DNA from 2 places in the Peribacillus sp. FSL E2-0159 genome. Region 1 is predicted to be linked to the other one. Evidence: a T-box and tRNA genes for the amino acid it is inferred to sense, from the RefSeq annotation. Region 1 holds a T-box; the other holds one or more tRNA genes.
What was found. A T-box is a leader RNA that pairs with one kind of tRNA and senses whether it is charged. The one in region 1 lies ahead of argS (arginine--tRNA ligase), so its partner is inferred to be a tRNA-Arg.
Positions count from the first base shown of each region.

Region 2: it encodes a tRNA-Arg, which carries the amino acid that the T-box ahead of argS (arginine--tRNA ligase) is inferred to sense. The anticodon was not compared.

Region 1 is NZ_CP152053.1:4,885,992-4,897,825, reverse strand. Features, by position in the region: gene NYE63_RS23885 (hypothetical protein) at 1-481, shown strand, start outside; gene NYE63_RS23880 (zinc ribbon domain-containing protein) at 668-871, shown strand; gene NYE63_RS23875 (LysR family transcriptional regulator) at 939-1,805, opposite strand; gene NYE63_RS23870 (NADH-dependent flavin oxidoreductase) at 1,942-3,075, shown strand; gene NYE63_RS23865 (DMT family transporter) at 3,119-4,015, shown strand; gene NYE63_RS23860 (LysM peptidoglycan-binding domain-containing protein) at 4,047-5,537, opposite strand; partial or broken gene NYE63_RS23855 (DinB family protein) at 5,750-5,875, shown strand; gene NYE63_RS23850 (hypothetical protein) at 5,892-6,308, opposite strand; gene NYE63_RS23845 (fatty acid desaturase) at 6,669-7,700, shown strand; gene NYE63_RS23840 (response regulator transcription factor) at 7,794-8,339, shown strand; T-box leader at 8,407-8,625, shown strand; gene argS (arginine--tRNA ligase) at 8,666-10,339, shown strand; gene NYE63_RS23830 (LacI family DNA-binding transcriptional regulator) at 10,739-11,773, shown strand.
Region 2 is NZ_CP152053.1:93,023-104,856, reverse strand. Features, by position in the region: gene clpC (ATP-dependent protease ATP-binding subunit ClpC) at 1-941, opposite strand, end outside; gene NYE63_RS00555 (protein arginine kinase) at 1,072-2,148, opposite strand; gene NYE63_RS00550 (UvrB/UvrC motif-containing protein) at 2,145-2,696, opposite strand; gene NYE63_RS00545 (CtsR family transcriptional regulator) at 2,718-3,179, opposite strand; rRNA gene rrf (5S ribosomal RNA) at 3,540-3,655, opposite strand; rRNA gene NYE63_RS00535 (23S ribosomal RNA) at 3,719-6,651, opposite strand; rRNA gene NYE63_RS00530 (16S ribosomal RNA) at 6,828-8,378, opposite strand; tRNA gene NYE63_RS00525 (tRNA-Ala) at 8,537-8,612, opposite strand; tRNA gene NYE63_RS00520 (tRNA-Pro) at 8,623-8,699, opposite strand; tRNA gene NYE63_RS00515 (tRNA-Arg) at 8,708-8,784, opposite strand; tRNA gene NYE63_RS00510 (tRNA-Leu) at 8,794-8,882, opposite strand; tRNA gene NYE63_RS00505 (tRNA-Gly) at 8,895-8,969, opposite strand; tRNA gene NYE63_RS00500 (tRNA-Leu) at 8,975-9,056, opposite strand; tRNA gene NYE63_RS00495 (tRNA-Lys) at 9,066-9,141, opposite strand; tRNA gene NYE63_RS00490 (tRNA-Thr) at 9,184-9,259, opposite strand; tRNA gene NYE63_RS00485 (tRNA-Val) at 9,271-9,346, opposite strand; rRNA gene rrf (5S ribosomal RNA) at 9,357-9,472, opposite strand; rRNA gene NYE63_RS00475 (23S ribosomal RNA) at 9,536-11,834, opposite strand, start outside.

The DNA.
Region 1 (11,834 bases):
AGGTTTCTATGTGTACTCGGCATTCTCTGAAAAATTGACAAAATCAACAGATTTGTCTGATGAATCTATCGGGGGATTTAAAGTTTTGGATAACATATCGAGTCCAGAATTTATTAGGGAATATGGAGAACCCATCGATCGAGATAATAATAATGCATATGATTATTATTATTGGAAAGGCGGGTTAAAAACGGCCTCTATCAATACAGACGAGGATAAAGGGAAAATTATGCGGTTAATCATTTCAAGTACGGACGACGCTCTATATGAAAACTCCCTTCAAACAAGCAAAGGTATTAAATTAGGAAGTAAGAAAGCAGACGTTCTTTCAAAGTATGGAGATCATTATTATAAAAGTTATGAACAGGGAGCGGATATTATCGGCTACATTGATCATAAACGGAATATTACTTTAGAATTTTGGTGTGTTCAAGGTGGAAGGGTTGCAGAAATACGATTGGATGATGCAGAGGTTATTTAATGTTCTTTCACGTGTGTCCTCGATTAAGGGGTTTGGCCGTTTAAGATAGCGATGCGATAAAGATTAGGTTCTGGGGATTAATTTCCATTTTTTATAAGTTCTGAAACCATTCATTACTTTATCCGTATATTTAATTATGTACGGTGCTGGACCGGTATTTATATATAGATTGGGAGATGAAGGATCATGAGCGAAAAGGGTTGTATGAAATGTGGAAGCAATGATGCTGCTAAGAAGGATGTAGCGATGACAGGAACAGGATTGTCAAAAATGTTCGATGTACAGAATAATCAATTTACGGTGGTATATTGCAAGAATTGCGGTTATTCGGAGTTTTATAATAGGCAATCATCTTCAGGCAGTAATCTGCTGGATCTATTCTTTGGATGATCACTGCACGTTAAGAATCCCCTTTTTCATGAAAAGGGGATTCTTGTTTTTTCATGATGTCAGCCCATTACCCGATGAAATGGTCTTGAACGACTTTTGAAAATTCCTTTGCGACGGGTGAAAGGTCTTTAGACGACTTCATGACCAATCCAATCTCCCGGGAAAGTTCCGGATTCAAGGGCAAGCTTTTGATACGTTCCGGTTTTTCCGGCAAAGCCAGGTCGGGCATAATCGTGATGCCTAATTTTCCTGCTACCATTGATAGGACCGTTTGATTGTCTTTAATGTCATATGAAATGTTTGGTTTTAGCTTGGCTTCAAGGAACCTATCTTCTATAAGTGTTTCACAGCCAGATCGTAGCATGATGAATGGTTCATCAGCGAAGTCCTCAAGATTGATTCCGGTTTTCTCCGAAAGTGGATGGCCTTCGTATACGACGGCTGATAAAGGATCTGTTAGCAGATGGATGAATTCCACATTCTTAACTGGTTTTGCTGCAAAGCCCACGTCCACTGTTCCTTCTTCGATCCATTTTAAGATTTCCTCATATCCACCTTCATGAATCAGCAATTCGATATTAGGGTATTTTTCTTTAAAGGCAGAGAATAGCTGCGGTATGAATCTGGCAGTGAAGCTTGGAAAACTGCCAATCGTTATTTTCCCGATTTCCATTCCATTCACAGCTGCAATTTTTTGTTCGATATGTGCGAGGTTGGCAGCGATGGCCCGCATATGTGGAATTACCTGCTCTCCCGCAGTCGTGAGTGTTACTCCTTTTCGATCACGTTTTAATAAAGTCACACCAAGCTCCGTTTCAAGCGCTGTAATGTTATGGCTCACACCTGATTGAGTCAGTCCGATCCGGTCTCCCGCTTTCGTAAAACTTCCGTGTTCAACAACATGTAAAAACACTTCCAACTGAAAAAAGTTCAAATGCCCCACACCTTTCTTCTAATGAATTATACATGAGAAACTCTAATCCAAGTAATGAAAAACATTCATTTTACTTATGATGTGGTCGAGAATACAATAAAATTACAAAAATAAAATACGAATGGGTGATGGAAAAATGATGAAACGGAAATACGAGAAAATTTTTTCACCGTACACGCTTTCTAATGGAACGGTTCTTAAAAACAGGATTGTAGTTGCGCCCATGACCACTTATTCTGCTCAAGAGGATGGCTTGGTTTCTGACCAGGAACTAGCTTACTATAAAAGAAGGGCAGATGGACCTGCCATGTTCATTACTGCTGCGGCTGCCATATCCCCTGTTGCTACAAGCTTTCCCCGGCAAATGAAAGTATATGATGAACAAAGCATCGCTGGACTTTCACAGCTTTCAAAAACAATCAAATCAAAAGGTGCAAAAGCAATTCTCCAACTTCATCATGGCGGAGGCGAGAGCCTTCCAAGCTGTACAGGCGGAGAAAAAATGGTTAGTCCGAGTGGCATCATTTCAACCGTTTATAAAGAAATGGGCGGGGACTACATTCCAAGGACAATGAGTCACACGGAGATCATCTCCACTATTCAAGACTTTGGAAGAGCCACTCGCCATGCCATTCGTTCAGGATTCGACGGTGTGGAAATCCATGGTGCAAATGGATATCTCCTTCAGCAATTTTTCTCTCCCCACTCTAACAGGCGGAGAGATCAGTGGGGCGGGAATTTGGAAAATAGAATGCATTTTCCACTTGCTGTCATCGCGGAAGTGAAACGGATACGTGATCTATACGCAGACAAAGATTTCATTATAGGCTATCGCTTCTCCCCTGAAGAACCGGAAGAAGGCGGAATGAAAATGGATGACACAGCTGCATTGGTGGATAAATTGGCAAGTCAAGAGCTTTCCTATTTACACCTTTCTGTTAAAAATGTCTGGTCCATCCCTAGAAGTGGATTGAACATGGGGGTAACAAGGACCGAAATCATTCGCGATATCATCGCTGGCAGAACCAGTTTCATATCACTTGGATCGATTCATACTCCAGAGGAAGCAAATGCTGTGCTGGAGAAAAATATACCGCTTTTCGCATTAGGAAGAGAACTACTGATGGAACCGGACTGGGCTAATAAAATAAAGGAGGGTAGGGAAGACGAGATTATGACGACTTTGCCGCGCAATAGCAGGTGTAAATTAATGATTCCAGATCATATGTGGGAGATTATCATCACTCGTGACGGCATGCCCGAGAAATGATAATATTAATGTAAAAAATAGTAATTTCATGAGGGGAAATTAAATGAATAAAATTGCACTTTTTCAACTGTCTCTAGCCATGACAATCTTTGGTTCTGTCGGTTTCTTTTCAGAACTATCAGGACTTCCTGCATTGGAACTGGTTTTTGTTCGCTGCATTTGTGCTGCCGTATTCTTATGTGCAGCATGGATGATTACAGGACATTTCAAGAAGGAAATATGGAATGGTAGAGAGGTAAGGCTCATCATTTTCTGCGCAGTGGCCAACTTGTTAAACTGGATATTCCTCTTTAAATCTTTCGAACTGATTTCCGTGACAATTGCCATTTCTCTTTATCATTTAGCTCCGATCATTGTACTCATTATAGGCAGCTTCATCTTTAGGGAGAAAATGACTTTATTCTCCATCCTGGCCATTTCACTTTGTTTCATTGGCACATTATTCATTATGGGAACAGATGGATTCCGATCATCAACTCCTGAGTGGGAAGGCATCATGTATGGAATCATTGCTGCATTTTTCTATGCGGCAACCATGCTTTTAGGAAAGAGCATTAAAAAGACCAGTGTATACGCGACCACTTTTCTGCAAATGTTCATTGGATTCCTATTATTGATTCCTTTTGTAGATTTTTCAGTATACACAACGCTAAAAGCGTCTGAATGGTTTTATACGGTACTTACTGGCATCGTTCATACAGGCGTCGTGTATCTTCTATTTTTTAATAGTATTCGCCATTTGCCTACAAATGTAGTATCTTTCATGATTTTTGTAGATCCGGCGGTTGCCATCCTATTGGATATTCTGCTTTCAGGATTTCAACCGGACAGGATTCAAATCTTGGGTATTTCATTGATTTTCATTGGGGTGGTCTATTCGCTTAAGAATTCAAGACCGACTGAAAATGATGTCATGCAGAAAAGGCCGCACACAATGTGAGGCCTTTTTCCTTTATGGTTTTTCTATTAACCTATTGATTAAAATGATATACATCCCAAATGTCAGGGGTTTCTGATCCAATGTACCAAGAAGATACACCGCCTAGATGATTTTGTTTTACCAGGTCAATACGGAGCTTCATCGATTTTTTATCTTCTATCCATATTTGATGCTTTTTCCCTTTGGAAGTATACTCCACGTAATTTTGTTGAGTCTTTTTATCCCATACCTTTTTAAGTTTATGAGATGAAATGATTTTGTTGACCTCAGCCATGGTACGGTCATGACTTTTCACTTTATTGGTCGATAAATCGGTTACCCATTCTCTCGTATAAAATGGTACAGCCAATATGATCTTATGGGCAGGTACCTCTTTCATTAAAAGCTTCGTTCCTTCTTTGATCCAAGGTAACGAGGAAACGGACCCGGCTACTGGGCTTCCTCCCCAATGCTCGTCATAACCCATTATGATTATATAATCCGCTATTTTGCCAAGAGCTTTCCTATCTAGACTTTTTGACCAAAAAGGGTCGTCATTTTCTCGGGTTACATCCACAGATACTTTAATTCCATGTGGTTTTAGTGCCTTTTTAAGTTCGCCTATGAAAAGTACAAATTCCTTCTTATTTTTTGGATCGATGTTTTCAAAATCTACATTTATTCCATCACTTTTAGTTTTAACAAGTGAATCGCGTAAAGTTGAAACTAATTTCTGGCGTTTTTTGGTACTGCCTAGTACAGAACCAGTTAAAACAGGGTCAAATTTATTACCGATAAGTTGCCAAACTTGTTTTCCTTGTTTATGAGCGTTTTGGACGAATTTTGCATCTACAGAAATGGAAACATAATTACCGGTATCCGTCAGTGTATAGGACCGAGGAGATACTACATCTAAATTGGGTTGTTTAATTTGTTGGGTGTAGTTTTCTTTCGATCCATTATGCGTCCAGCCCATGACGATACGTTTTTGCGCCCTTTTTTGAAGCTGGGATTTCTTTATCCATCCCTTTTTTCCATTTAGTAATTGAACCTGGTAGTAATAATCCGGAATCTTCAATTTTTGGCCAACTTTAAGGGAAACCGTGCGTAAGTTATTTAATTTCGTCAAATCACTTGTGGTTACCTTATATTTAGAAGAAATCTTCCACAATGTATCGCCTGATACAACCTTATGGATCTTATATTTCTGGGGAATCTTAAGGCTTTGGCCAACAGTAATGTCGGAAGAAGTCAATTTGTTTTCTTTTTGTAACGCACTTACTGAAACTCCATATTGATTTGCTACTTTCCATAATGTGTTTCCAGTCTTTACTTTATGAATGATAGGGCTCGCGGAATCCCCAACGACAGAAGAAATGACGGGAAACTCCTCGCCCTTTTTTAAGGTCTTTAATAGAGTAGAACTTAATTTAGGAGAACTAAAAACTTTTGTATTGTCCACTTTAACAGAACCTACGTTTTGGGTATTACTTGATGAATGACCATTGGTTGGAAAGAGACACATACAAAGAAGGCTTAACATAATAAAACATCCAAAGAATTTTTTCACAATTATTTTATTCCCCTTTGTAAAATTTAACTTTACTAGTTTACTATGGAGAATAGCCTTTAAAATAGAGGTACATTGTGGAAAGGCCCTATATAGAAGAAAATAGGGATCTAAAAAGGATTTACGATTCTGCTGTTGCAGCAACAACCACACTAAGGTAGGTCGAATTATATCGCTGAAGAACAATTAAACCCCATGTCGTGAATCATGGAACGTATCACCGTGGCAATATCACAGCCATGTTACGCCAAATGGGTTATGCTTCTACTACGACGGATTATGGTCTTTATTTATTTTTAAAAGGAGAGTAACTAAAGATGAAATTATTTATTGTTTTCTTTTAAGTAAAAATCTTGGAGATGGAAGGATTTCTTGTTCAGCTTCAAAATAAGCGAGTTTATTTGGTATACAGGATATGATTGACGGCATTCCCATCCCAACAGCTTTTTCTAAGGCGGTTAATAAGGGTAGCTCCTTACCATCAATATCTTCATCCCAGGATATTACATAACAAGAATCTTCAGCACCATTCTGTTTCAGTAACTTAGCTATATCTACTGGATCTGAATTAGGTTTTGGAATCTCAATGGTATACTCTTCACGAAGAGTTGTTCTGTAAGTATGACAAAGTCGACTTAAGGCATATTTGCGTTTCTTGGCTGAAGACAATTCGAACAGAACTCTATCTTGGAGCCTTTTGGTGAAAAATGATTTTACAATTATTTTCTCCATTTCCTTATCCAATCTAATCCCCCTTTACACCTTTTCAACTGGTAGATCCTAATAGTCTAAGCCTATCATAAGTAGCATTTGTTGATAACAAACCTCTCTCTAAAATCATTTTACTTACTGTTCTATTGTCAAATAATGTTGCCATGCCTTCGAGATTTACGACAGTTCATTTTACGTTTGCCATGGAGGGCAATGTGGCATTGTTGGAAATAGGGAATGTTAACCAGTTTTTACTGGTTAGCTTGTTTGCCGTTGAAAATGACTTGTACATGACATTTGTCATCTTCTAGTCATGACACCTGGTACTAATAATATCGGGTTGATTTCTTTATACTATGAATAACGACAAATAAAAGGAAGTGCAATTGAATAATGACCTTGCAAAATACGAAGAACTTGAGAAAACAAATTGCTCCTTTTGAACAATCAACGACAAAGCAAAGTATATGGCAGATCGTCAATACCTTAGGGCCGTTCATCATTTTATGGTACCTAGCATATATAAGTCTTTCCGTTTCTTATTGGTTAACTTTAATTCCAGCCGTGATTGCTGCTGGCTTCTTGACAAGAATATTCATTATTTTCCATGATTGTACGCATCATTCATTTTTCAAAAGCCGCCGTGCGAATAGAGCAGTCGGTACGATCATGGGTGTTTTGACTTTATTCCCATTTGATCAGTGGGGACATGAGCATTCTGTGCATCACGCAACAAGCGGTAATTTGGATAAGCGGGGTACAGGAGATATTTGGACCCTTACGGTAGATGAATATTTGGCTGCACCGCTTAAAATTCGTTTTGCCTATCGTTTTTATCGCAATCCATTGGTTATGTTTGGTTTAGGTCCAATTTATGTATTCCTTCTTAAAAATAGATTTAACCGTAAAGGTGCTAGAAAGAAGGAGAAAATGAATACGTATTTGACGAATGCATTAATCGTCGTATTAGCAACATTGCTTTGCCTGGCAGTAGGCTGGCAGTCGTTCCTTCTGGTACAAGGTTCCATTTTCATGATTTCGGGTTCAGTGGGCATTTGGCTGTTTTACGTCCAGCACACATTTGAGGACTCTTATTTTGAAGAAAATGAGGAGTGGGAATATGTATTAGCAGCAGTGGAGGGAAGTTCTTTTTATAAGCTTCCAAAACTGATGCAGTTCCTAACTGGTAATATCGGTTACCATCATGTTCACCATTTAAGTCCAAGGGTACCTAACTATAAATTGGAAATGGCTCACAATAATACGCAGCCTTTAAAGAACGTTCCAACGATTACTCTTGCGACAAGCTTGCGCTCACTCCGTTTCCGGTTATGGGATGAGAAATCCAAGAATTTTGTTGGTTTTAAAGACATAAAATATTTAACGAAAAAAAGCGTTTCCGCTCAAGTGAAATCTGAACTGTAACGTTCATGTATCATTTCAGACTCCCTTATTAATCCTTGGATTTTGGGGAGTCTTTGTTTCATATAAGGAACTCGATAAAGGAGAGAACTTAAAATGATTCGAATTGTCATTGCAGAAGATCAGCAAATGCTGTTAGAGGCAATAAGTTCTCTACTCAATCTTGAAGAAGATATAGAAATTGTCGGGCAAGCCAGTAATGGAGAAGAAGCGATGTCACTTGTACAGCAATTACAGCCTGATGTTTGTATCATGGATATGGAGATGCCTGTAATGAGCGGACTTGAGGCAGCGGAATCTTTAAAGTCATTTGAATGCAAAGTGGTCATTTTAACGACATTTCGAAGGACTGGTTATTTTCAACTCGCACTAAAAGCTAATGTAAGTGGTTATTTATTGAAGGATAGCCCGGGTGAAGAGTTAGCTTGCTCGATTCGCAGCATAATGGATGGCAAGCGAATATACTCCCCAGAACTTATAGATGAGTCTTCCAGCAATAATGGCCGGGAAATGGGAGTGTTAGGGCTTTTAGCCGATGGTCAATCCAAAATTGAACCGTCTAATCAGCAAAGCGGCACAATAGGGACAGTAAGGAAATATCTTTCGACCATTAAGGATAAAATGAAGTTACCGGCTGGTTAGGATTTGTTTCTTAAATCCTGTTGACACGTTTTTTTAAATTGTGTACGATGGATTAAATTATAATATTGAAAATTCTGTGATGAAGAGAGTAGTTCATTTTGAAATGGAAAGCGAGTTAGGGATGGTGGGAGCCTAATGCAGGACGGATGAATGAAGCGCACTTTGGAGAAATTTCTTGAAACGTTTAGTAGGGAAAATCGGGGAGTCACCTCGTTAACAATGGAAAGTGGTCACAATTTGTGGCAACTAGAGTGGTACCACGGGAATTCATGCTCTCGTCTCTTATTTAGAGACGGGGGCTTTTTTGTTTAGGAGGGAAAATGACGATGAATAAACCAATTGCAGAATTGATTTCAACTGCTTTGAACAATGAAATGCCAGCAAGTGAAATAGAAAAATTAATGGAAAAGCCAAAATTGATGGAGTTAGGTGATGTCGCCTTTCCGTGCTTTACTCTTGCGAAAAAATTCAAAAAATCGCCTCAAGTGATTGCGTCTGAAATAGCCCAACAATTAAACAGTAAGTTGATCCAAGAAGTGAACGTGGTGGGGGGTTATCTGAATATCTTCGTCAATCAACAGATGGTGACGGAAAACGTGCTGCAAACGATATTAAGGGAAAAAGATCAGTATGGTTCGATGCAGCCTGGACAGGAAAATGTCGTGATTGATTATTCCTCCCCGAATATTGCCAAGCCTTTTTCCATGGGGCACTTACGCTCAACGGTCATAGGGAATGCACTGGCTAACATTGCCGAAAAAAATGGCTACAATGCCGTGCGTATTAATCATTTAGGAGATTGGGGCACGCAATTCGGTAAGTTGATTGTCGCGTATAAGCTGTGGGGCGACAAAGAAGCAATCGAAGCTTCGCCGATTGAGGAATTATTGAAAATCTATGTGAAGTTCCATGAAAGAGCTGAAACGGATGAATCGTTGAATGAACAAGCACGTGCAAGCTTCAAGTCGCTTGAAGATGGGGACGAGGAAGCACTGGCATTGTGGAAATGGTTCAGGGATGCGTCTCTAAAAGAATTTGAAACGATATATGATTTATTGGGCATCCGTTTTGATTCCTATGCCGGCGAAGCGTTTTACAATGACAAAATGGATTCTGTCGTCGGGGAACTAAAAGAAAAAGGCTTACTTACCCTATCCGAAGGTGCCTATGTCGTGCAATTGGAAGATATGCCGCCTTGTTTGATTACGAAAACGGATGGCGCGACACTTTATGCCACGCGTGATTTAGCTGCAGCCATGTATCGTATAAAACAGTATGAGGCGAAGAAAACATTTTATGTTGTCGGAAACGAACAATCTCTGCACTTTAAGCAACTCTTTAATGTCATAGAAAAAATGGGCTATGATTGGTCAAAAGATTTGCAGCACGTAGCATTTGGCATGATGTTAAAAGACGGTAAGAAAATGTCGACACGTAAAGGGAAAGTCGTGCTGCTTGCGGATGTATTGGCAGAGGCGATCGAAACTGCGAAGCGCAATATTGAAGAAAAAAATCAAGCGCTTGAACAGAAAGAACTGGTTGCAAGACAGGTTGGTGTCGGAGCGGTAATCTTTAATGATTTAAAAAATAACCGCATGAACGATATTGATTTTTCATTAGAGCAAATGATGAATTTTGAGGGAGAAACGGGTCCATATGTACAATACACATTTGCACGAATTTCCTCATTGCTTGAAAAAGGTGAATTTAAAGAGCAGGCCATCCAGTATGAAGCTTTAGGAGAATATGCGTGGTCAGTCATCCAGCTGCTGGAGCAATACCCGATCATTGTCCAAAAATCATTTGAACAAGCCGACCCATCACAAATCGCGAAATTCAGCTTGCAGTTATCGCGTGCATTCAATAAGTATTATGCACATACGAAAATCTTAGTTGAAGATGAATGGAAACAAATGAAGCTCTCATTTGCTTTTTCCGTAGCGATTGTTTTAAAGGATGCGCTAAGTTTATTGGGAATTTCGGCGCCGAATAAAATGTGAGTTTAAATATCCCTGCAAAAAAAGGAATCCATTTTGATCTTTCAAAATGGATTCTTTAAATAAAATGGAAGCAAAATTGCCTACGATGTCATCGAACAATAAGGGGGATTTATCATCAAGTTTACCGTTGAATTGATCGTGATTTCCTGTATCTAAGTCAACCCTGGTGCAGTGGTACTACTTAATTTTCATATGCTTCTTGGTAAATGTGGTTTCCAATGTTTCAACCAAGAGTGTTTATTCAGGAACCAGAAGAAAAAGTTCTTGTTTCCAAAACAGGCTCTGCTATTAAAAATTGATGTGGGAAGAATTTGAATAAAATGGATTGACATTCATTGGTAATGTGTTAATATTTATAAAAATGGAACCGGTTCCAAAATTCGCGAATGGATGAATGAAATGGTTAAACAAGAAAACGCAAAAGTTACAATTTACGATGTTGCTAGAGAAGCAGGTGTTTCAAAAACCTCCGTTTCAAGGTATTTAGGGGGGAGATATGATGAACTCTCTGACAAAACCCGTAAGAAAATCGAGCTGGCGATCAACAAAATGGAGTACCGCCCAAACACGATGGCAAGAGGGCTCAAAAGCAATAAGAGTTATTTGATTGGAATCATCGTGGCGGACATCAACAATCCATATACGACGGCCATCCTTCGGGGGGCTGAGGATATATGCAGCCAGAATGGATATAATCTGATGATTTGCAATTCGGATAATAACCCCGAGAAGGAAAGAGGCTATTTTGATATGCTTCTATCCCATCGCATCGACGGGCTTATCATTCATACGACTGGCGGAAATCACGACATGTTAAAACAGATGCAAGAGCAAAAGACCCCGATCATCCTTTTGGATCGGAAGGTGCCAGATCTTGAAATCGATACGGTGGGATTGGATAATTTTCAGGCTACCTCACAAGCGGTCAATTATTTGGTTGGCCAAAATTATGAACGAATTGCGTTTTTCAGCGAACCTGCAAGCAAGGTCAGTACAAGGTATGAACGGCGGCTATCCTTTCAGCAAACGCTGATGAGCCACAGTCATCCGAGTTCAGGTGATGTTTATGAGGTCAATGTCGACGATTTAAAAGATGTCGAGTCCAAGCTCCAGCATTTTTTAGATGATTCAAAAGGCGTATCAAGAGCTATATTGACGGCAAATAGCGTCGTGCTATTAAAATTAATTTTACTTTTACAAGAAAAGAAACTTTCGGTCCCGGAAGATTTAGCCATGATGGGATTTGATAATCCGGATTGGAGCACCATTGTTTATTCGGGCATTACAACGATTGAACAGCCCACATACCAAATCGGGGTCGCTGCTATGGAAATGATCCTGAACCGCATTGATGGACAGGTTTCCCCAGCGCAGACAATGGCGTATCAAGCGAAATTGAATGTTAGGCAAACGACGCCTTTTATACAGAAATAAGTCTTCTAAGCTTGGAAGACTTTATTTAAAAGTAAAATGGTACCGGTACCATTTCTGGCGG
Region 2 (11,834 bases), 1.0 Mb from region 1:
GCACCGATACATTGTAATTCACCACGGGCCAATGATGGTTTAAGGATATTGGAAGCATCAATGGCACCTTCTGCACCACCTGCACCAATCAATGTATGCAATTCATCAATGAATAAGATGATATTACCCGCCTGACGTATTTCATCCATAACTTTCTTCAATCGGTCCTCAAATTCACCACGGTATTTAGTTCCAGCCACAACAGTACCCATATCAAGTGTCATTACGCGTTTATCACGTAAAATTTCAGGTACCTCATTATTGATAATCTGTTGGGCAAGCCCTTCAGCAATGGCTGTTTTACCTACCCCAGGTTCACCGATTAATACTGGGTTATTTTTTGTACGACGGCTTAATACCTCAATGACACGCTGTATTTCCTTACCTCTTCCGATAACGGGATCCAAGCTTCCTTCCCTGGCAATCGCCGTTAAATCACGGGCTAGGCCATCCAGTGTCGGCGTGCTTGCATTTGAAGCGGCTGAACCTTGATGACCACCTGATTCATTGCTACCCAAAAGTTGTAATACTTGTTGTCGAGCTTTATTTAAACTTACTCCCAGATTATTCAATACGCGGGCAGCTACACCTTCCCCTTCTCGTATAAGACCTAGAAGAACATGCTCTGTTCCAACATATGAGTGCCCTAATTTTCTTGCCTCATCCATGGAAAGCTCAATCACTTTCTTGGCTCTTGGGGTATAATGTATCGTTTGAGCCGTATCCTGTCCGCGGCCAATTAGATTTTCCACTTCTTTCTGAATCTTTTCCGGACCCAATCCAAGAGCATATAACGCTTTAGCTGCAATACCATCACCTTCTCGGACCAGGCCCAGTAAAATATGTTCCGTGCCAATATTATTATGACCTAAACGGATTGCCTCTTCTTGGGCTAATGCTAATACTTTCTGGGCTCTTTCAGTAAAACGACCAAACATCATAGGGAATTCCTCCTTAAGAATTTTCGTTTTGAATAAAGTTGCTGGCAATTCTCTAAGTAATGGCAGAAGCTTCTTCTTGCTCCATATCTATTACATGAAATTTAATACTCCCTAAAGAGGTCAATGACCTCTATGAGGAGGAAGGTTCCGTGAAATTCAAGCGTTCCCGGATGAGTGCTGCTCTACGGATATCCCTTTCATGGGGTCGTAAAGGGCCACCTGCGTACTTTTGTAAAAATCCCGACTGCGTCAAAATCATCAACTCATTTAGAATGCTTTTAGAAATATTTTTTATATACCCAAGATCTATCCCTAACCTAACATCGGAGATACAAGTAGCTGCTTCCTTTGTCTCGATGATACGAGCATTGGACAAAATCCCATATGAACGGAAAATTCTATCTTCTAATTGTATGTGAGAAGTCCTTGCTAATGCATCCCTCGCTGACCGTTCCTGGGCTATGATTTGTTGCACTACACTTGTTAGATCTTCAACGATATCCCTTTCCGACTTTCCAAGAGTAATTTGATTAGAGATTTGAAAAATATTTCCTAACGCTTGACTGCCCTCTCCATAAATCCCTCGAACCACCAACCCCAATTGGTTGATAGCCGGTATGATATTATTCATCTGCTGTGTAAGGACCAGGCCCGGAAGATGCATCATGACTGAAGCCCTTAATCCTGTTCCCACATTAGTCGGACAACTAGTTAGGTAACCTCTTTCTTCATCATATGCATAGTCTATGGATTCTTCAATCCAATCGTCAAGAACATTTGCAATCTTTAAGGTTTCCTTTAGCTGCAATCCCGACATTAAACATTGAATACGGAGATGATCCTCTTCGTTTATCATGATACTTATTTCTTCATTTTCCGAAAGGAGACATGCGCTTTTCGCTGAATCTTCAACCAAATGAGGACTGATTAAATGTTTTTCAACAAGAACACGCTTTTCCAGTGGCTGCAATTGATCAATCTCTAAAAGTTCTAGTTTTCCAATCTCTGGAGTTACTTCCTCTTCGATTCTTTTTTTGACCAATTCAATGATTTTTTTAGCTTCTTCGTTAGAAAAGGAGGTTGGGAAGGTAAAGTCTTTGAAATTCCTGGCCAGCCGAATCCGCGAACTCAATACAATGTCGATTTCCGGCCCTTCGGCACTCATCCAAGAACTCAAGGCGTTTTCTACAAACTTTTCCAAGCTCATAATTCCTCGCCTCCCTCTTGTGCTTCATACCTTTTTTCAAGGGAACGAACCTTATCTCTTACCTCTGCCGCTTTCTCAAACTCCTCTTGATCGATGTGGACCTTTAAAACTTCTTTCAAATCCAAAATTTGCTTTCGAAGATATATGGTGCCACCAATCCTTTTTGGAATTTTCCCTATATGTGCTGTATTGCCGCTATGAACCCTCTTTAAAATGGGATTTAACTGTTCATTGAAGGTCTTATAACATTCGGCACAGCCAAACTTACCAATATGGACAAATTCTTTATAAGATCGATGACAATGTGGGCAACGCCTCTCTTCCGTTTTGGGAAATGCATTTGCCTTTGTCTGTTGAATATTCGACTCCATATTCAACAATCCTGCTAATAAATTATTTATTGAAAAACCAGGTCCACCTGCATCCGTGAACATTTCACCTTTTTCCTGAGCACATTTCTCACAAATCATGACTTCAGTCTTTTTTCCATTGATGATTTTGGTGAAGTGCAGGGTAGCAGGCCTTTGATGACATTCTTGGCAAATCAACGTTCATCACCTCTGCCAGTTTCATTTATATTTTAAAGTCGTAAGCATCGCAGTTAAAATTCTTGCCCTAAGCTCATCGCGGTCAGGTAGGTCGATATATATCACCGATCTATCTATGACGCTCATCATAATCTTTGCTTCTCTTTCATTAATGACGTCTTCATTCATCAGCCTTGAAATTACTCCTTCAGCCATCGATTGAGTTACCCTGGAACCAATAAGCGATAATAATTGGTTGATAAGTTGCACCGAATCCTGTGATTCGACTTTCATGATGCGTATATAACCGCCGCCTCCACGCTTACTCTCTACAACATAACCTCTCTCGATGGTAAACCTGGTATTGATTACGTAATTGATTTGAGAAGGAACACACTGAAATTTATCTGCTATTTCACTTCTTTTAATCTCTAAGATATCTTTTTGACTTATTTCAAGTACTTGCTTCAAATAAGTTTCGATAATATCAGATATGTTTCTCACTCAGCCTCCTCCATTCTGACTTTGACTATATTTGACTATTATTATACAAGGAATAATCCATTTTGCAACTTAAACGCACTTTCTTTCTGTATTATCCATTTTCTCCAAATTATATGTAGTTGCATACCCCATTGAACATTAAAGTTGAAATATCTTACATAAATACCCTAAAACGATAAATGCAAAACCTGATATTCTTTCTTCTCTTAAGGTTTCACCACTTGAATTTTGCCCCATTCCCCCTCATGATATTGTAACCAATTCAAATAAGGCCAGCCCTATGCTGTCCCTGGAAATATAAAGCCTTTTTTAATTACGAACATCAAAAAAGACCAGCCAGAATGGCTGATCTTTGAAATGGCTTGGCGGCGTCCTACTCTCACAGGGGGAAACCCCCAACTACCATCGGCGCTGAAGAGCTTAACTGCCGTGTTCGGAATGGGAACGGGTGTGACCTCTTCGCTATCGCCACCAAACATAAAAGGAACGTTGTTCCTTCAAAACTAGATAATAAGAAGGTATTTCATTTTTTTAAAGCGTTGGTTAAGTCCTCGATCTATTAGTATCAGTCAGCTCCACATGTCGCCACGCTTCCACCTCTGACCTATCAACCTGATCATCTTTCAGGGATCTTACTAGCTTGCGCCATGGGAAATCTCATCTTGAGGGGGGCTTCATGCTTAGATGCTTTCAGCACTTATCCCGTCCGCACGTAGCTACCCAGCTATGCCTTTGGCAAGACAACTGGTACACCAGCGGTGCGTCCATCCCGGTCCTCTCGTACTAAGGACAGCTCCTCTCAAATTTCCTGCGCCCGCGACGGATAGGGACCGAACTGTCTCACGACGTTCTGAACCCAGCTCGCGTACCGCTTTAATGGGCGAACAGCCCAACCCTTGGGACCGACTACAGCCCCAGGATGCGATGAGCCGACATCGAGGTGCCAAACCTCCCCGTCGATGTGGACTCTTGGGGGAGATAAGCCTGTTATCCCCGGGGTAGCTTTTATCCGTTGAGCGATGGCCCTTCCATGCGGAACCACCGGATCACTAAGCCCGACTTTCGTCCCTGCTCGACTTGTAGGTCTCGCAGTCAAGCTCCCTTGTGCCTTTACACTCTACGAATGATTTCCAACCATTCTGAGGGAACCTTTGGGCGCCTCCGTTACTCTTTAGGAGGCGACCGCCCCAGTCAAACTGCCCACCTGACACTGTCTCCCACCCCGATAAGGGGCGCGGGTTAGAATTTCAATACAGCCAGGGTAGTATCCCACCAACGCCTCCACCGAAGCTAGCGCTCCGGCTTCTCAGGCTCCTACCTATCCTGTACAAGCTGTACCAAAATTCAATATCAGGCTGCAGTAAAGCTCCACGGGGTCTTTCCGTCCTGTCGCGGGTAACCTGCATCTTCACAGGTACTATAATTTCACCGAGTCTCTCGTTGAGACAGTGCCCAGATCGTTACACCTTTCGTGCGGGTCGGAACTTACCCGACAAGGAATTTCGCTACCTTAGGACCGTTATAGTTACGGCCGCCGTTTACTGGGGCTTCGGTTCAAAGCTTCGCTTGCGCTAACCTCTCCCCTTAACCTTCCAGCACCGGGCAGGTGTCAGCCCCTATACTTCGCCTTGCGGCTTCGCAGAGACCTGTGTTTTTGCTAAACAGTCGCCTGGGCCTATTCACTGCGGCTTTTCTGGGCTATTCACCCTAAAAAGCACCCCTTCTCCCGAAGTTACGGGGTCATTTTGCCGAGTTCCTTAACGAGAGTTCTCTCGCACACCTTAGGATTCTCTCCTCGCCTACCTGTGTCGGTTTGCGGTACGGGCACCTTACATCTCACTAGAGGCTTTTCTTGGCAGCGTGGAATCAGGAACTTCGGTACTATATTTCCCTCGCCATCACAGCTCCGCCTTAATGGAAACGGGATTTGCCTCGTTTCCGGCCTAACTGCTTGGACGCGCATATCCAACAGCGCGCTTACCCTATCCTTCTGCGTCCCCCCATCGTTCAAACGATGTATAGGTGGTACAGGAATATCAACCTGTTGTCCATCGCCTACGCCTTTCGGCCTCGGCTTAGGTCCCGACTAACCCTGAGCGGACGAGCCTTCCTCAGGAAACCTTAGGCATTCGGTGGAAGGGATTCTCACCCTTCTTTCGCTACTCATACCGGCATTCTCACTTCTAAGCGCTCCACCAGTCCTTCCGGTCTGACTTCAACGCCCTTAGAACGCTCTCCTACCATCGACACCATACGGTGTCAATCCACAGCTTCGGTGATACGTTTAGCCCCGGTACATTTTCGGCGCGGAGTCACTCGACCAGTGAGCTATTACGCACTCTTTAAATGGTGGCTGCTTCTGAGCCAACATCCTGGTTGTCTAAGCAACTCCACATCCTTTTCCACTTAACGTATACTTTGGGACCTTAGCTGGTGGTCTGGGCTGTTTCCCTTTCGACTACGGATCTTATCACTCGCAGTCTGACTCCCAAGAATAAGTATTTGGCATTCGGAGTTTGACTGAATTCGGTAACCCGTTGGGGGCCCCTAGTCCAATCAGTGCTCTACCTCCAATACTCTCATCTTGAGGCTAGCCCTAAAGCTATTTCGGAGAGAACCAGCTATCTCCAGGTTCGATTGGAATTTCTCCGCTACCCACACCTCATCCCCGCACTTTTCAACGTGCGTGGGTTCGGGCCTCCATTCAGTGTTACCTGAACTTCACCCTGGACATGGGTAGATCACCTGGTTTCGGGTCTACGACCTCATACTCATTCGCCCTATTCAGACTCGCTTTCGCTGCGGCTCCGTCTTATCAACTTAACCTCGCATGAAATCGTAACTCGCCGGTTCATTCTACAAAAGGCACGCCATTACCCATTAACGGGCTTTGACTACTTGTAGGCACACGGTTTCAGGATCTATTTCACTCCCCTTCCGGGGTGCTTTTCACCTTTCCCTCACGGTACTGGTTCACTATCGGTCACTAGGGAGTATTTAGCCTTGGGAGATGGTCCTCCCTGCTTCCGACGGGATTTCTCGTGTCCCGCCGTACTCAGGATCCACTCAGGAGGGAACGAAGTTTCAACTACAGGGTTTTTACCTTCTTTGACGGACCTTTCCAGATCACTTCATTTACCCCGTTCCTTTGTAACTCCATGTTGAGTGTCCTACAACCCCAAGAGGCAAGCCTCTTGGTTTGGGCTAATTCCGTTTCGCTCGCCGCTACTCAGGAAATCGCATTTGCTTTCTCTTCCTCCGGGTACTTAGATGTTTCAGTTCCCCGGGTCTGCCTTCAGTACCCTATGTATTCAGGTAAAGATACTGTTCCATTACGAACAGTGGGTTTCCCCATTCGGAAATCTCCGGATCAAAGCTTACTTACAGCTCCCCGAAGCATATCGGTGTTAGTCCCGTCCTTCATCGGCTCCTAGTGCCAAGGCATCCACCGTGCGCCCTTTCTAACTTAACCGTTAAAAAAGATCTTACAGATGCTTTGAAAAAAATTAATTGCCTTCTATCTATTATCTAGTTTTCAAGGAACAAAGCAGAAAGAATCCATCACATCGTGATGTTTGTCTTTCCTATTTGAATGAATTACTCATTCAAAACTGAACAAAACAAAAGCGCTCTCGTAATTATCCTTAGAAAGGAGGTGATCCAGCCGCACCTTCCGATACGGCTACCTTGTTACGACTTCACCCCAATCATCTGTCCCACCTTAGGCGGCTGGCTCCATAAAGGTTACCTCACCGACTTCGGGTGTTACAAACTCTCGTGGTGTGACGGGCGGTGTGTACAAGGCCCGGGAACGTATTCACCGCGGCATGCTGATCCGCGATTACTAGCGATTCCGGCTTCATGTAGGCGAGTTGCAGCCTACAATCCGAACTGAGAATGGCTTTATGGGATTCGCTTACCTTCGCAGGTTTGCAGCCCTTTGTACCATCCATTGTAGCACGTGTGTAGCCCAGGTCATAAGGGGCATGATGATTTGACGTCATCCCCACCTTCCTCCGGTTTGTCACCGGCAGTCACCTTAGAGTGCCCAACTGAATGCTGGCAACTAAGATCAAGGGTTGCGCTCGTTGCGGGACTTAACCCAACATCTCACGACACGAGCTGACGACAACCATGCACCACCTGTCACTCTGTCCCCCGAAGGGGAAAGCCCTATCTCTAGGGTTGTCAGAGGATGTCAAGACCTGGTAAGGTTCTTCGCGTTGCTTCGAATTAAACCACATGCTCCACCGCTTGTGCGGGCCCCCGTCAATTCCTTTGAGTTTCAGCCTTGCGGCCGTACTCCCCAGGCGGAGTGCTTAATGCGTTAGCTGCAGCACTAAAGGGCGGAAACCCTCTAACACTTAGCACTCATCGTTTACGGCGTGGACTACCAGGGTATCTAATCCTGTTTGCTCCCCACGCTTTCGCGCCTCAGTGTCAGTTACAGACCAGAAAGTCGCCTTCGCCACTGGTGTTCCTCCAAATCTCTACGCATTTCACCGCTACACTTGGAATTCCACTTTCCTCTTCTGCACTCAAGTTCCCCAGTTTCCAATGACCCTCCACGGTTGAGCCGTGGGCTTTCACATCAGACTTAAGGAACCACCTGCGCGCGCTTTACGCCCAATAATTCCGGACAACGCTTGCCACCTACGTATTACCGCGGCTGCTGGCACGTAGTTAGCCGTGGCTTTCTGGTTAGGTACCGTCAAGGTACCAGCAGTTACTCTGGTACTTGTTCTTCCCTAACAACAGAACTTTACGACCCGAAGGCCTTCTTCGTTCACGCGGCGTTGCTCCGTCAGACTTTCGTCCATTGCGGAAGATTCCCTACTGCTGCCTCCCGTAGGAGTCTGGGCCGTGTCTCAGTCCCAGTGTGGCCGATCACCCTCTCAGGTCGGCTACGCATCGTCGCCTTGGTGAGCCATTACCTCACCAACTAGCTAATGCGCCGCGGGCCCATCTATAAGTGACAGCGTAAACCGTCTTTCCATCTTCTCTCATGCGAGAAAAGAACGTATCCGGTATTAGCTCCGGTTTCCCGAAGTTATCCCAGTCTTATAGGCAGGTTGCCCACGTGTTACTCACCCGTCCGCCGCTAATCTCAGGGAGCAAGCTCCCATCGATTCGCTCGACTTGCATGTATTAGGCACGCCGCCAGCGTTCGTCCTGAGCCAGGATCAAACTCTCCGAAGAAATGTTTGACTTGCTCATTTGCTTTTTTAATAGTGTGTGCTCACTTAAAATTTAACGTTGGCGCTTTGTTTTGTTCAGTTTTCAAAGAGCAATTTGACTCTTCTTAAAGAATCAACTTTCATATCATAACAAAGCCAAATGGGCTTGTCAAGTTTTTTTGGTGGAGCCTAGCGGGATCGAACCGCTGACCTCCTGCGTGCAAGGCAGGCGCTCTCCCAGCTGAGCTAAGGCCCCAAAAAAATCATGGTCGGGAAGACAGGATTCGAACCTGCGACCCCTTGGTCCCAAACCAAGTGCTCTACCAAGCTGAGCTACTTCCCGAAAAAATATGGTGCGCCCGGCGGGAGTCGAACCTACAACCTTCTGATTCGTAGTCAGATGCTCTATCCAATTGAGCTACGGGCGCATATTAAGATGGTGCCGAGGACCGGAATCGAACCGGTACGGTAGTCACCTACCGCAGGATTTTAAGTCCTGTGCGTCTGCCAGTTCCGCCACCCCGGCATAAATAAATAGTGGAGCGGAAGACGGGATTCGAACCCGCGACCCCAACCTTGGCAAGGTTGTATTCTACCACTGAACTACTTCCGCGAACATGCGGGTGAAGGGACTTGAACCCCCACGCCTTGCGGCGCCAGATCCTAAGTCTGGTGCGTCTGCCAATTCCGCCACACCCGCATAATAAAATGGTGAGCCATGAAGGATTCGAACCTTCGACCCTCTGATTAAAAGTCAGATGCTCTACCAACTGAGCTAATGGCTCATATAAACTATTTATATATGCTATATTAAGCTTGTATGAAAATGGTGCCGGCAAGAGGACTTGAACCCCCAACCTACTGATTACAAGTCAGTTGCTCTACCAGTTGAGCTACACCGGCAAGTGTATAAATGGTGGAGGATGACGGGATCGAACCGCCGACCCTCTGCTTGTAAGGCAGATGCTCTCCCAGCTGAGCTAATCCTCCATATATAAATGCTTGGCGGCGTCCTACTCTCACAGGGGGAAACCCCCAACTACCATCGGCGCTGAAGAGCTTAACTGCCGTGTTCGGAATGGGAACGGGTGTGACCTCTTCGCTATCGCCACCAAACATAAAAGGAACGTTGTTCCTTCAAAACTAGATAATAAGAAGGTATTTCATTTTTTTAAAGCGTTGGTTAAGTCCTCGATCTATTAGTATCAGTCAGCTCCACATGTCGCCACGCTTCCACCTCTGACCTATCAACCTGATCATCTTTCAGGGATCTTACTAGCTTGCGCCATGGGAAATCTCATCTTGAGGGGGGCTTCATGCTTAGATGCTTTCAGCACTTATCCCGTCCGCACGTAGCTACCCAGCTATGCCTTTGGCAAGACAACTGGTACACCAGCGGTGCGTCCATCCCGGTCCTCTCGTACTAAGGACAGCTCCTCTCAAATTTCCTGCGCCCGCGACGGATAGGGACCGAACTGTCTCACGACGTTCTGAACCCAGCTCGCGTACCGCTTTAATGGGCGAACAGCCCAACCCTTGGGACCGACTACAGCCCCAGGATGCGATGAGCCGACATCGAGGTGCCAAACCTCCCCGTCGATGTGGACTCTTGGGGGAGATAAGCCTGTTATCCCCGGGGTAGCTTTTATCCGTTGAGCGATGGCCCTTCCATGCGGAACCACCGGATCACTAAGCCCGACTTTCGTCCCTGCTCGACTTGTAGGTCTCGCAGTCAAGCTCCCTTGTGCCTTTACACTCTACGAATGATTTCCAACCATTCTGAGGGAACCTTTGGGCGCCTCCGTTACTCTTTAGGAGGCGACCGCCCCAGTCAAACTGCCCACCTGACACTGTCTCCCACCCCGATAAGGGGCGCGGGTTAGAATTTCAATACAGCCAGGGTAGTATCCCACCAACGCCTCCACCGAAGCTAGCGCTCCGGCTTCTCAGGCTCCTACCTATCCTGTACAAGCTGTACCAAAATTCAATATCAGGCTGCAGTAAAGCTCCACGGGGTCTTTCCGTCCTGTCGCGGGTAACCTGCATCTTCACAGGTACTATAATTTCACCGAGTCTCTCGTTGAGACAGTGCCCAGATCGTTACACCTTTCGTGCGGGTCGGAACTTACCCGACAAGGAATTTCGCTACCTTAGGACCGTTATAGTTACGGCCGCCGTTTACTGGGGCTTCGGTTCAAAGCTTCGCTTGCGCTAACCTCTCCCCTTAACCTTCCAGCACCGGGCAGGTGTCAGCCCCTATACTTCGCCTTGCGGCTTCGCAGAGACCTGTGTTTTTGCTAAACAGTCGCCTGGGCCTATTCACTGCGGCTTTTCTGGGCTATTCACCCTAAAAAGCACCCCTTCTCCCGAAGTTACGGGGTCATTTTGCCGAGTTCCTTAACGAGAGTTCTCTCGCACACCTTAGGATTCTCTCCTCGCCTACCTGTGTCGGTTTGCGGTACGGGCACCTTACATCTCACTAGAGGCTTTTCTTGGCAGCGTGGAATCAGGAACTTCGGTACTATATTTCCCTCGCCATCACAGCTCCGCCTTAATGGAAACGGGATTTGCCTCGTTTCCGGCCTAACTGCTTGGACGCGCATATCCAACAGCGCGCTTACCCTATCCTTCTGCGTCCCCCCATCGTTCAAACGATGTATAGGTGGTACAGGAATATCAACCTGTTGTCCATCGCCTACGCCTTTCGGCCTCGGCTTAGGTCCCGACTAACCCTGAGCGGACGAGCCTTCCTCAGGAAACCTTAGGCATTCGGTGGAAGGGATTCTCACCCTTCTTTCGCTACTCATACCGGCATTCTCACTTCTAAGCGCTCCACCAGTCCTTCCGGTCTGACTTCAACGCCCTTAGAACGCTCTCCTACCATCGACACCATACGGTGTCAATCCACAGCTTCGGTGATACGTTTAGCCCCGGTACATTTTCGGCGCGGAGTCACTCGACCAGTGAGCTATTACGCACTCTTTAAATGGTGGCTGCTTCTGAGCCAACATCCTGGTTGTCTAAGCAACTCCACATCCTTTTCCACTTAACGTATACTTTGGGACCTTAGCTGGTGGTCTGGGCTGTTTCCCTTTCGACTACGGATCTTATCACTCGCAGTCTGACTCCCAAGAATAAGTATTTGGCATTCGGAGTTTGACTGAATTCGGTAACCCGTTGGGGGCCCCTAGTCCAATCAGTGCTCTACCTCCAATACTCTCATCTTGAGGCTAGCCCTAAAGCTATTTCGGAGAGAACCAGCTATCTCCAGGTTCGATTGGAATTTCTCCGCTACCCACACCTCATCCCCGCACTTTTCAACGTGCGTGGGTTCGGGCCTCCATTCAGTGTTACCTGAACTTCACCCTGGACATGGGTAGATCACCTGGTTTCGGGTCTACGACCTCATACTCATTCGCCCTATTCAGACTCGCTTTCGCTGCGGCTCCGTCTTATCAACTTAACCTCGCATGAAATC